4 regions of the Paenibacillus sp. JDR-2 genome follow, and region 1 is predicted to be linked to each of the others. Evidence: riboswitches for the same ligand, from Rfam matches in the RefSeq annotation. Region 1 holds a riboswitch; each other region holds the start of a gene.
What was found. Region 1 has a riboswitch for ZMP and ZTP ahead of PJDR2_RS03335 (DJ-1/PfpI family protein). Riboswitches for the same ligand answer to the same signal wherever they lie in the genome.
Positions count from the first base shown of each region.

Region 2: linked by a shared signal. The riboswitch ahead of rpiB (ribose 5-phosphate isomerase B) and the one ahead of PJDR2_RS03335 (DJ-1/PfpI family protein) in region 1 are both predicted to bind ZMP and ZTP.
Region 3: linked by a shared signal. The riboswitch ahead of PJDR2_RS04615 (bifunctional 5,10-methylenetetrahydrofolate dehydrogenase/5,10-methenyltetrahydrofolate cyclohydrolase) and the one ahead of PJDR2_RS03335 (DJ-1/PfpI family protein) in region 1 are both predicted to bind ZMP and ZTP.
Region 4: linked by a shared signal. The riboswitch ahead of PJDR2_RS24665 (IMP cyclohydrolase) and the one ahead of PJDR2_RS03335 (DJ-1/PfpI family protein) in region 1 are both predicted to bind ZMP and ZTP.

Region 1 covers NC_012914.1:739,693-742,898, forward strand. Annotated here, with positions in the region: gene PJDR2_RS03325 (hypothetical protein) at 1-170, shown strand, start outside; gene PJDR2_RS03330 (GH25 family lysozyme) at 213-926, opposite strand; ZMP/ZTP riboswitch at 1,061-1,140, shown strand; gene PJDR2_RS03335 (DJ-1/PfpI family protein) at 1,191-1,790, shown strand; gene PJDR2_RS03340 (effector binding domain-containing protein) at 1,862-2,725, shown strand; gene PJDR2_RS03345 (PadR family transcriptional regulator) at 2,903-3,206, shown strand, end outside.
Region 2 covers NC_012914.1:6,694,099-6,697,304, forward strand. Annotated here, with positions in the region: gene glyA (serine hydroxymethyltransferase) at 1-90, opposite strand, end outside; gene PJDR2_RS29365 (TIGR01440 family protein) at 114-716, opposite strand; gene rpiB (ribose 5-phosphate isomerase B) at 832-1,290, opposite strand; ZMP/ZTP riboswitch at 1,391-1,471, opposite strand; gene PJDR2_RS29375 (low molecular weight protein arginine phosphatase) at 1,558-2,136, opposite strand; gene PJDR2_RS29380 (manganese efflux pump) at 2,178-2,690, opposite strand; gene PJDR2_RS29385 (L-threonylcarbamoyladenylate synthase) at 2,806-3,206, opposite strand, start outside.
Region 3 covers NC_012914.1:1,067,800-1,071,005, forward strand. Annotated here, with positions in the region: gene PJDR2_RS04605 (beta-galactosidase) at 1-333, shown strand, start outside; gene PJDR2_RS04610 (cyclodeaminase/cyclohydrolase family protein) at 418-1,056, opposite strand; gene PJDR2_RS04615 (bifunctional 5,10-methylenetetrahydrofolate dehydrogenase/5,10-methenyltetrahydrofolate cyclohydrolase) at 1,057-1,911, opposite strand; ZMP/ZTP riboswitch at 1,995-2,079, opposite strand; gene PJDR2_RS04620 (CapA family protein) at 2,213-3,206, shown strand, end outside.
Region 4 covers NC_012914.1:5,625,281-5,628,486, reverse strand. Annotated here, with positions in the region: gene PJDR2_RS24675 (phosphotransferase) at 1-120, shown strand, start outside; gene PJDR2_RS24670 (hypothetical protein) at 392-1,036, shown strand; ZMP/ZTP riboswitch at 1,162-1,239, shown strand; gene PJDR2_RS24665 (IMP cyclohydrolase) at 1,290-2,009, shown strand; gene PJDR2_RS24660 (hypothetical protein) at 2,059-3,180, shown strand.

The DNA of each region.
Region 1 (3,206 bases):
CCGAAGAGCAGGATAAAATTCCCGATAGCAACTCAGCCAATGATGCCGTAAAGGCATCGTCTATCACAAAAACCGTCAATAAAGCATTGAAGGTCGTTGTGACGGAGAACCGCGGCAGGTATTCAGGGAATACGGCCGAGTGGAAGTTTACCTATAAAATTGAAAAGTAATCCGTAAGCCGATGCTTCCAAAGAAGTTTCGGCTTCTATTTTTTAACGATCAAACCTCGCCTTAAATTGTTCCTTGTCTCCGTTAAAAACGTTAATATCGACATACGCATCGATGCCGGGGATATGACCCCGGTTGTTGTATTGCCAGAATAACCAACTACGGTCTTCTCGTAAACGCGGATGCTTGACGATATCCCTGATCCAGATTTCGTAATCCTTGAAGCTGCCCGCTATGTAGGTATTAAAGGTATCGTAAGTGACATACAAGATAGGCTTCTGCTTATAATGCTCCTCCAGTTGGCTGGAGAGAATGGTCAGTTCCCGCTGAATGCGGGCGGCATCCTTATCTAGAGCAATCTCGATATCGATAACGGGAGGGAGGTTAGCGGGCTCATTGGGTACCTCTTCGATAAAATGCGCCGCCTGCTCGGCGCCGGTGCTTTGCGTTGTGAAGAAATGATAAGCGCCGATCCTCATCCCTTGGCTTCCGGCTTGCTCCCAATTCGACTTGAAGTCCTTATCCGTCATATCCTTTCCTTCGGTTGCCTTGATATAGACGAACTGCCATTTGCCGCTGCCGGCAACCTTGCCCCAATCAATCTCGCCCTGATAGCGGGACACATCAATCCCTCTTACCTTGTATTTAGACGCGAACAGGTTGTTATGCCAGATAATGCCCTTATATTCCAATACGCCTGCGATGATGAGGAGCAGCAGTATACACGCGGTGCTTTTCTGCCATCTTCTTAGCTTCATAGCCACCCATCCCTTGTTCCTGCCCTTAACTTTACTTTGAACACTCCAATACATAGACGTCAGCTTGTCCTTATTTGTTTCCGCAAAATTTAGCTTGCTCCGCGAATATGCCCGGTTTATGATAAAAGTAAATATCTGGTATGCGCGACTGGCGTAAACGTGGAGAACCACGAGGGAGCGCATACGTCATCAGCCGTACGCCTGGGCAGAGTATCGGTTCTCTTTTAGAGATGATACTCTTTTTTCATTGAGGGGATGAAGCGGATGCAGAAGAGAAGAAATGTAGCTATTCTGATCTACGACAACGTTGAAGTGCTGGATTTTACGGGACCGTTTGAAGTGTTTATTACGGGCAGCAATCGCGGGCAGGATTTCCATGTGTTCACCGTGGCGGAGCATAACAGTCCCGTTACGGCCCTAGGCAATCTGAGCGTCAATCCGGCCTATACCATTCATGACTGTCCCAAGCCCGATGTCGTGCTTATCCCCGGCGGCTGGGGCTCCCGTCAGGAAATGCACAACAAGGTGCTGACCGATTGGATCAGGAAATGCGCTGACGAGTCGGAGTTGCTGCTATCCGTCTGCACCGGCGCGCTGATCCTTGCGAAGGCAGGAGTGCTGGAAGGGCTGAAGCTGACGACGAATCGTCTTGCAACCGAGGAGCTGAGGCAGGTCGCGCCGGCATCCGCCGAAATCTCCGAGACCGCCAGATACGTAGATAACGGGAAAATCATAATGTCCGCCGGCATTTCGGCCGGCATCGATATGTCCCTCTATGTCATCAGCCGGCTTCATGGCGAGGAGAGGGCCCTGCACACCGCAAAGCTGATGGAATATGATTGGGTGCCAAAAGAGCATTCTTGATCAAATATAAAAAACGTTTTCCTGATAGGATAGCCGTAACGATGAGCGAGGGAGCTGGATCAATCTTACGAATGGAACATTACACCCGAATCCAATATGCGATTACCTTTATAGAAGAACAGCTGCAGGAAGCCCTTAGCTTGGAGGCGATTGCAATCCGGGCGGGATTTTCGCTGTACCATTTTCAAAGGCTATTCCATGCCATTACGGGCTTTACGGTGCAGGAATACATTCGGAAGAGAAGGTTAAGCAGGGCTGCCGAAGAGCTGCGGGTTACCCGCCACACGGTGCTTGATATCTCGGTGTCTTACCAATACGGCTCGCAGGAGGCGTTTACCCGTGCCTTTGCCGGTTATTTCGGCATGGCTCCGGCACAGTACAGGAAGCATCAGCCGCTGCTTGCCTTGCGGCTCCCCATTGATCTCGTCGCATTAACGGCTAATATCCGAGGAGGATTAACGATGTACAAACCGGACATCATTGAACGGCCAGCGACTCGTATTATCGGTTATAACTACCCGACCAATCTGAACAACGAGCGGTATTTCGAGGAGATTCCGGGATTCTATGCGCACTTTGGCAATCATGAATACTTTATGCGCATCCCTAACAAAGCGCGGCCGGCTTTTGCTTACGGCATCCCCCATGGTTACGGCGAGGACGGTGCTTTTTCGTTCCTTATAGGCGAGGAGGTCACTTCATTTGCGGAGGTAGAGGAGGGCTTCGCCTGCCTTGAGCTTCCTTCCGGCAAATACGCGGCTTTCCGCAACGGAACTATGCCCGAAATTGGACAAAACGCATGGAAATACATCTATGGAACCTGGCTGCCTAACAGCAATTATGAGCGGGGAGAGGGACCGGACTTTGAAGTGACGGATGTTCTGAACTCCACGCCGCAGAAAATCAGCATGACCATTTATATCCCGATTCGCTAAGCAAAGAAGAAACCTATTAGAGCATGTCGAAACTCTCGGCATGTTCTTTTTCTTGTGAGATTAGTTTTGATAAATTTCCCAAAATTATATTGACAGTCGATATATCGAGACTTAATATATAAGCATAAGATATATCGACAGACGATATAGTTTGAATGGTGGGAAGGATGACAAGACATGAAAGAGATGCTGCCGCTTACTGAAGCGTTTTATTATATCCTGATTGTTCTCTATACGGAGCCATCGCATGGATACGGCATTATGCAGGATACCGAGAAGAGGAGCGGCGGGCGCGTTAAGCTTGGTGCAGGCACTTTATATACGGCGCTTAATACCTTGCTGGGCAAAGGGCTAATTGAGCAATATCCCGTTCCGGAGGGAGCGGATGCGCGCCGCAAAATGTATGCCATTACCGAGAATGGCAAGCAGGTAGTCGAAGCGGAGATATCAAGACTGGAAGAGCTTCTGAACGTAGGGCGGC
Region 2 (3,206 bases), 1.2 Mb from region 1:
TGCGATCAGCTCGATGTTGTCGCGTTGGCGCTGCAGCTCAAGGCCCATTGCCTTTAATACTTCAGGATCTTGGTTACGTAAGTTTTCCATTGTGAAAAGCCTCCTAAATATGATTATTCGCAAGTTCCTGACGTCTGCTCTGACGCCAGGCCGCTGTCTTCCAAAGTATAAACCGCACGCGCACCGCCAATCAGCTTAGGTCTTGCAAAAGCCATTGTGACATGGGCTGCTCCAATCGACCGGATTGACGGTCTGACCGGAACGGCAACCCGGCGCAGGTGCATGCCGATAAAGGTGTCGCCGATATCGATACCCGCATGTGCCTGAACGGTCTCAACCAGACAGGCATCCGGCAAATGCCGGTATGCATAAGCCGCCATCGAACCGCCTGCTTTCGGAACAGGAACGGCTGCGACCTCATCCAGTCCATACTTGTCCGCCGCCTCACGGGGAAGGACAAGCGCCCGGTTCAAATGCTCGCAGCATTGATAAACCGGATAAAAACCTACATCCTTACGGACCGCTTCAATGCCTGCATAGATTTGAGACGCCGTCTCGACCGTCCCCGAAGTACCGATCCGGCGGCCAAGCACCTCGCTTGTGCTGGTGCCGATAACCAGCAGTTGGCCGGCTCTCAGTCCTCCTGCCGCAACAAGCTCCCTAACAATAATCTCTACGTCAGCTGCAATAGTAATGGTTTCCTTTTGATTGTTCATTGTACATACCTCCTATGAATACAAAGAATGATCACACGAATCGCTTAAGGATTAATTACACCAATGGCCGGTTAATTAAGCGGTTAATGATAATTCTTGCTTCGAAAGCATGGACCTAAGGATGAACCGTATACTGCTGCTCGATTTCCTTCACTTTCCGGACACGCCCAACATGGCGCTCGCCGCTTGAGAACGGTGTTTCCATCCAGATGCGGACAATTTCCTGTGCAAGACCAGGGCCGATAATACGCTCTCCCATCGCAAGCACGTTTGTATCGTTATGCTCGCGGGTTGCTTGTGCCGAAAACATATCATGCACCAGCGCGCAGCGGATACCCGGAACTTTGTTCGCCGCGATTGACATGCCGATACCCGTGCCGCAGATCAGAATGCCGCGGTCAGCCTGGCCGCTGGCCACTCTGTCTGCTACGGGCAGCGCATAATCGGGATAATCCACCGACTGGCTGCAGTCGCAGCCCAAGTCTTCAATTTCATGACCAAGCGATAAAAGAAACGGAACAATTTCATCTTTCAGACGGTAACCCGCATGATCTGCACCAATTGCAATTTTCAACGCAAAACCCTCCTGCTAGTTGTCGAATCATACGGACTTATTATACCTAAAATCCTCAAAAAGACGAAAAAAGAGCATGACATGCTATGAGTAGCATGCTGCTCTTTGCCCAGGCGACCGGCCGTATGTTCCGATGCTCCACCGTGGTTACCCACTTCCGTCGCCAGTTACATCGGAAACCGTCTTTGTTACCTTCATGATAGCTTATTCAACCGTGAAAATCAATCAAATATACGCATAAATCAGGCCTAATTCCGGCATGGAATTTCATCCCTTTTGAAGCATTTGAAGAAGGGCCTTCAGGCTCTCTTCGATTTCTTTGGCGCAGCTTTCATACATGCCCAGCGTTCCGCCGAACGGATCAGCGATATCAAAGCTCGGAATCCGGCGTTCCAGCTCCAGAAGACGCGAACGCTCCGCAGCCGACAGCTGCTGGCCCAGCACCTGCTTCATATGCATTTCCGTATATAAGCGTTCCAGTTCTTCAATGTCGGCCTGAACGGCGGTATCCTGATTGACATATTCCTTAAGCGTATACGCTTTATCCACGGCTTCAGGGAAGTAGTTGAGCAAGCCGCGTTTGTGTCCGGCTGTCATCGTCAGAATGAGGTCCGCCCAAGCAATGGCTTCCCCGCTTAATGCGCGAGACGAGCCCCTATGCTCCACCGATTTGCCCCGCAGCGTTGTAGCCGCATGCGACGAGATCGGCAGACCGTCAATGGTAGATACTCCGGCAGAACGGACTTCCAGCGAAACCCCCTTCTGCCGCGCCATCGTCCTCAGCATGGCTTCCGCCATCGGCGAGCGGCAGGTATTGCCGGTACAAACAAACAAGATGCGCGTCATGCTGCATTCCCCTTTCTGGTATGGCTGATTCCATTGTTGTATTAAAATATAAATAAAAGACCGAAAATGAGCAAGATCGCCCCGCCGAGCGCCTCCCCGTAGCCGCCCAGATTTTCACTGACACGGCGACCAAGCAGAAGTCCCAGAACGGACATCAATCCGCCGAAAAAGCCAAACAATAGCACCGTCAGCAAAATATCGGCCTCGAACATACCCAAAGTTACGCCAACGGAGAAGGAGTCGATGCTGACGCTGAAAGCAAATAAGAACGTTCCGACCGAGGAACGGTAATCCATCGTTTGCACCGTTTCCCCTTTGAGCGAGCTATAAATCATGTGTCCGCCAAGCAAAAGCAGCAGTACGCCTGCAGCCATCGTCGCAACATGGCCAAGCAGTCCGCTGACAAAATGCCCGGCATATATGCCGCCAAGGGGCATCAGCACATGGAATAACGCAATGATGCTGCTTAACCTGAGCACATCGCGCAGGCGAATCCCCTTCAGCCCGATTCCGATTCCTAACGAAAAAGCATCCATGCCAAGCGCAACCGCCATAATGAGCAGTGTCGCGAATTGTCCGGCATGCAAAGTTGCATCAGTCACGCTATCGCCCCCATGTCCACATCCATTCTTAACCAAGATATGCGGACAAGGGGACAAACATACTACTCTATACCCGGACGATTTGATGTCCTGCTGCCTTCGCCAGACGATTCATCAGAGCAAGGCCTATTCCTTCCTCGGAGCAGCCTTCCGCCCATATAAGCTGAATGCCTTCCGAGTCAAACCGGCGGAGTGCTGCGTACAGGTTATGCGCCGCTTGTTCCGGATGCAGCTCGCTGCCGTAGCTAAGGATTAGATCGGCATCATAAGCGGCTGCTCTCTCGTCGAAAGTCAGAACACCGGTCTTCATAGACGTTGTTGTCGAAAGGCTTAGTTGCTCCTGAATGTAACTTACCGCCTTAGCGGGTTCGCCCAGCACAATCCGGAGATCGCCCTCCGGAGCATAATGCGCATATTTCATGCCTGGCGAGCGCGGCGCTTCCGTTACATCCGGATTGGCTGCCGCAG
Region 3 (3,206 bases), 330 kb from region 1:
GCGGCGATCACGACCAACCGGCATGGCGAAGGCGTCGCAACCTATATCGGCTGCCTGCCAAGCGAAGCGGCTGCCCGCAAAGTGCTGGAGGGAGCATGCCGCGAAGCGGGAATTTGGGGAGTCGACCAGGAGCTTCAGTTCCCGGTTATCGTTAAGACGGGGACTAACGAGTCCGGCAAAACAATCCGCTATTATTTCAATTATTCGGATGAACCGCAATCCTTCGTCTATCCTCATGGAGACGGCGCCGAGCTGCTCGGTGACCTCGGGCTCCGCTCGGGTGAAACGATTGAGCTTGAGCGTTGGGGCGTAGCGATAGTAGAGGAAGCTTAAGTAAAAGGGCTGTTCCTATAAGTCATTAAGTTGACTAAGGGACAGCCTCTTTCTTTTCAGCTACATTGGATTTCGTATGGAAAATTAATTTAGGATGCGATTGCGGGTGATTTGCAGGGAACTGCTTTTAAGATCCTGAATCTCGTTCATTAGCAAAGCCACTTTGTCCGAATACAGCCGTTTCAGCTCCAAGTCCTTTAACGAGGCAAGATTGATCTCGATCGTCAGCAGTGCAGACTGCGCCGCGGCTTCGAACAAGATTGCTCCAATCCCCAGATCGGAAATGACGTTTTTGTTAGAAGAATCCGCAATGCGGTGGGTAAAGGCCAGACCTTCCCGGCACACCTCAATGAGGCGTAGTGGAACATCAATCGCTTGAATCGCAGCTTGGTGAAGCGCGTTTTTGCGTATAAGTTTCTCTTCATCCGAGCTCTTAGGGAGCTTGAGCGCATCCATGTATCTATTAAAAGAAGAGATATCCGCCTGAAGCAGCTCTTCGCATTCTGCCGTTGATCGACGCATCTGCTCTATGACTTCAGCGATAGCAGATTGAATATCGGCGAATTTATCTCCCTGAGTCAAGTTCCCGACCATTGAAGTCATCGAAGCTCCAAGCGCAGCAATCAATGCGGCTACGCTTCCTCCACCCGGCGTAGGATTGGAGCTGCCGGCTTGCTGCAGGAAATGGCGGATGGAAACATCCCACGTCATTGTTGTCGTCATTTATTTGCGCTCCCCGAATTGAAGCTCAATAGCCTTCATTAGATTCTCGTACAGGATAGCCGTTGTTAACGTTCCGACCCCGCCAGGTACAGGGGATACCGCCGCTGCGCTTGATTGAACGTCGATTGCTACGTCGCCAACCATTTTACCCTGCGGCGTTTCATTAATTCCGGCATCGATAATAACCAGATCGGAATGAACCATATTTTGCTCAACGATATTTGGACGGCCAACCGCGACAAAGGCGATTTCGGCATGGCTCAGATGGGAAGCGATGTCCGGCGTGCGCGAATGACAGACGGTTACGGTGGCGTTCTCGCGCTGAAGCATATGGAACAGCGGGAGTCCGACGGTTTGGCCGCGTCCGACGAGCGTTACATTCTTGCCTTCGAGCGTATAACCGTAATGCTGCAGAAGCCGGATGCAGGATTGCGGAGTGGCCGGATAGAGACCGCTGTCACCCGTTACCGTAGCAAGCTTGTTAGCAGGCGTAACTCCATCCACGTCTTTCAGCGGGGAGATCGCCTTCTCAATCGTGCTCGCCGACAGGTGCCGGGGCAGGGGCAGTTCTAGCATTATGCCATGAACGGATGGATCGTTGTTTAGCCGATTAACAAGCTGAAGGATCTCTTCTTCCGCAACCTCTGCCGTGAACGCGTGGAGAGTAAAAGCTACGCCCAGCTTCTCGGCAATTTTTTGCTTGGCCCCGGCATAATAGGCCGATGCGGGATCTCCTTCGACCAGAATGGCCGCCATACGAGGCTGGATCCCGTTGTGCTTCCACTTCTCCACCTTTGTCCGGATTCCTTCGTATACCTGATCTGCTGCTTCCTTCGCTTTCAAGAGTTTTGTCATTCCAATCCCTCCATGCCATTTTGTTCATGAACGAAAAAAAGTATCCGCGGAAGGCTCGCGAAAAAACGCGAGTCTATCCTCAGATACTTTTCCCAGGCGAACGGAACGTCCAATCTGCATGCTCCCTCGTGGTTGATTCCACTTTTTTCGCCAGTCGCATACAACGTTATTTTTCTTACTGTATCAAAAGTTTGAACGAAAGAAAAGCCTTTCCCTTCTAGTAATCTATTTCTTCCTTCCGGCATACACATTAGTAGTCTTGGTTGGAAGATACATAGATTCCATGGAGGGTACGATGCGAATGACAGTGCTTAAATACGTTATGGCTTTGCTTCTTTTTCTGGGCTTTAATCTGGAGGCGGCGGGCAATGTGACGGCGGTAGCCTCCTCTGCTTCGGCACAGCCGGCAGCCACAGAGGACAAGCCGATCGAGATCAGCTTTGCGGGGGATATTTTGCTGGACGGGAAGGTTGCGGCGAATATAGAGAAGTATGGCGTGAATTACCCGTTTGAGAAGGTACGCAGCCTATTATCCGGTTCGGACATCAGCTTCGCCAATCTGGAGACTCCGGTCTCGACACGCGGTCAAAAGGCGATTAAAACGTACACCTTCCGTTCCGCGCCCAAAACGCTGCAAGCGATCGTTAACTCCGGAATCGACGGAGTATCCGTCGCGAATAACCACACGCTCGACTACGGGGTGGACGCGCTGACCGACACGATAGATTATCTGGACGAATACAAGATTGGCCATACCGGGGCCGGCAGCAATATCGACGAGGCATTCACCGCTTATTCCAAGAAGGTCAACGGGAAGAAGGTTGCGATCGTTGGCATCAGCCGGGTGCTCTCGGGCCCAAGCTGGTACGCGGGGAATAACAAGGCGGGTATCGCCTCGGGTTACGATTTCGATACGATGATGCGTTACGTCAAGAACGCGGTTAAATATTCGGACATAACGGTCATCTATATCCACTGGAATAACGAATACCAGGATTACCCGGAGGATTATGCGAGAACGTATGCGAAAGCTTTTATCGACGCGGGGGTAGATGCCGTAATCGGCAGCCACAGCCATTGTTTGCAGGGCATCGAGACGTATAAGGGCAAACCGATCTTCTATTCCCTCGGCAACTTTGTATTTACCCCAACGCAGCGCTCGAACAAAGCGTACGACTCCATGATTGCTACCCTGACGTTCGACGGGGATAAGGTGAGCAGTAAAATCACGCCGGTGAAAATCGATAACACAAGACCTATTCTGCGGGAAGAAGCTTATAATGAAACGACTTATT
Region 4 (3,206 bases), 2.3 Mb from region 1:
GATTGTACAGATCCAGATGAACAGAAATCCGGGACAGAACAGGTTGCAGGGACCATTCTAAATATTAAACTTTATGCAGAGAAACTTAACGAAATTGAACGTTGGCTGCATGAGATTTAGTTGACTTGATCCATTACTCTAACGGGAGACTTTAGTTCAATACAGAACAACAGCAGCCGGCGTATTACGTTCGGCTGCGTTTTTGTTGAACTAAAGGGCAGTTTAACGTAGTGGATCATATCAATGTAAGGGTATTCACAAATGGATAATATTGTGGGAAACTGTTATAGAAAGGCGGTGTAGAAATGCCGGCAACTTGGACAGTTAGTGCTACCAGAATGAGAATTTCCCCCTTGTAAGAATTAATCTTAAACAAGGGGATGTTAGAACAATGAGAATTTCAGATCGATTATTAAGAAATTACCTGGATCACGTTTATTGGATATGTGGGGGACCTTGCGGTGGCAAAAGCACTATGGCGAAGTCGCTAGCCTCAAAGTGGGGAATGAATTATTATTCTTCAGATGACCATACCTATGAATATCAATCAAAAGCTAACCCACAGGATCATCCGGCAATTTTGAGGCACTTTATCGATTGGGAGTGGTTCTTTTTAGGTCGTGGGAACGATAGAAGTCATTGGTTAAATTCAGTCTTTGATGAAAGTGTTGAGTTCATCATATTGGATTTATTACAAACGGGTAAAGAGAAGCCAATAGTTGTAGACACTTTTATGGAGCCAGCTTTTTTAAGGGAGATATCTAACCCCAACCAAGTTGTTTATTTGTTTGCAGAAGATGAACTAATTCGATCAGAATATTTAGACCGAGACCACCTGAGAGGCATGGAGGATTTGTTTCCCACTTTATCTGAACCGAAACGGGCTAGAGAGGAAACACTAAACAATGTTGTTAAAGCCTCAAATCACTATCTGCATCAAGCCAAGCAGTATGAATTAAAGTGGCTAACGAGAACAGTTCAATCAAATAAAGACCATATGTTATCGGCAATTGAAAAGCATTTTGGTCTGTCCTGATTTGTTGAAGCGACTACTTCATTAAGTGGTCGTCTTCTTTTTATTAAACTATCGGGTAACGTTAGTTTATGAAAACAATGCATTGAAAAGTGTTGAGAGAAATTGGTATTATGAATATAATTTAGAGTCTTATATGTGACTGGCGGAGCATGGGGATCCATGAGGAAGCATATAAGTTAAAGCCGTACGCCTGGGCAGAGGTAAGGGGGATTCCCCTTACCTCTTTGTGTTTATTCGAGAGGAGCAGATGCAGATGAACAAACTTCAACACGCTTTGTTTGAGAATCCTTATCCCGGAAGAACGCTTATTGTAGGTATGACTCCTTCAGGATCGCATTATGTACAGGTGTATTGGATTATGGGAAGAAGCACGAACAGTAGAAATCGAGTATTTGAAAGAGAAGGTTTTAGTATAAGAAACAAAGCCTTTGATCCTGCTCTAGTGGAGGACCCTTCGCTCATATTTTACTATCCTATTCGGCATTGGGATAACGTACACATTGTCTCTAATGGTGATCAAACTGAAACTATTTATGAAGGATTAAAGAATTACAGGTCCTTTTATGAATCATTAATGCTTAGAGAGTTTGAACCCGATGCTCCCCACTTTACCCCAAGAATCTCAGGTATAATTAACACAGATCTTAAGCAATACAGCTTATCAATTCTTAGAACACAAGACAACGACCATTCAATTTGCATACGTAACCTCTATCAATACAACCGTTTCAAGAAGGGAATAGGTCATTGTATATATACCTATAGAACGGAACTGGATGGTGTACTTAAACCATTCGAAGGTGATCCAATTGAAGTACCACTCTTCGATTCAATTGATAAAATAGCAGACTACTATTGGGAACGTATTAATTCTGAGGACAAAATTGCATTATTAGTAAAATTTGTTGATGTACAGAATCAGGAAATAAACTTAATAATTCGAAATAAGCATTCCATAAACGAGGAACGTTAGTGGAAACCTAATACTTACAAAAGACTATATTTTAGGGAGCAATAAATTAATGTCTATTACAATAGAAACATATATAAACTTAGCTTTAGATGCACAGGAGAACTTCTTATCTTATAAAAAACGGAGTGAACTACAAGTTAGCCGGTGGGAATTTACAGATGGAAAAAGATATTCTCCATGTCCATATTGGTTTGAGCGAAACCAGCAGCCAGTGGGGAGAGTTACAGAGGGCCAAGACGAAACTTCTTATGGGAAGGACGAAAACGGTCTGATTTGGGTTTCTCATCAAGATTCTTTAATTAATGTGGTGGCTTATTATGAACACCTAGAATCTCGGTTGATTATTAGATCATATAATGACGGAAAACTGGTTTCTATTGAAGATATTCTCTATGAAAAAGGTCGACCGATTCGTTATATAGAATTTAACTGCAGGAATGGTTTAACAATAGAGAATACAATCTGTTATGAAGAGAATTATAATTATAATAATGAAGCACTAGTAACTATAAAGGCTTTAACATATCAATCAAATAAGCTCTCTGTTACAGTGCAATACAATTTGTTTTATGACCTTGATGGACAGCTGGATCGCATAATTGATCAGTCTGGGATACTTATTTATATCTACTTGTCTCAATATCAAGCGGAAATGCTTTATGAAGAAGTATGTAGGGAACTTCCTGATGCAATTAAGCAAGTAATAAAGCAAATTGCCCAAAAAACTCAAACAGAAAAAATTTGTTACCTAAACATATATGCAACTGGGGATCCTTACACAACAGCAGATGCAATTTTCCATCCAGCACTTGAACGAATACGAATTGATCAACTTAATAATGGTGCTTCTCTGTACTCCATTTGGAACGTCGGTAATCACCCCATTCGTTATCAGGCTGGAATAGATGAAAAATCTATTTTAAACAAAATGGTTATGCTTTATCTCCATTGGTCACTACAGGATTGGGACTGGCATATCCGTGCGTATAAGATTTGGTTCGAAGCAATTATGAAATGTAATCAAATTGATTGGAGCAAGCTAATTTATTGTACTGATGATTTCATTATTGTGTTCGATGATGGGGAGCTAGATTTACCTGGTGGAGACTTGGCCAAGTTTGTACCAACTTACAAGCTGGATTTACTTCGAACAAGGGCACTCACAAAATAGAAGGTTTTGAACTAACGGGGAACGAT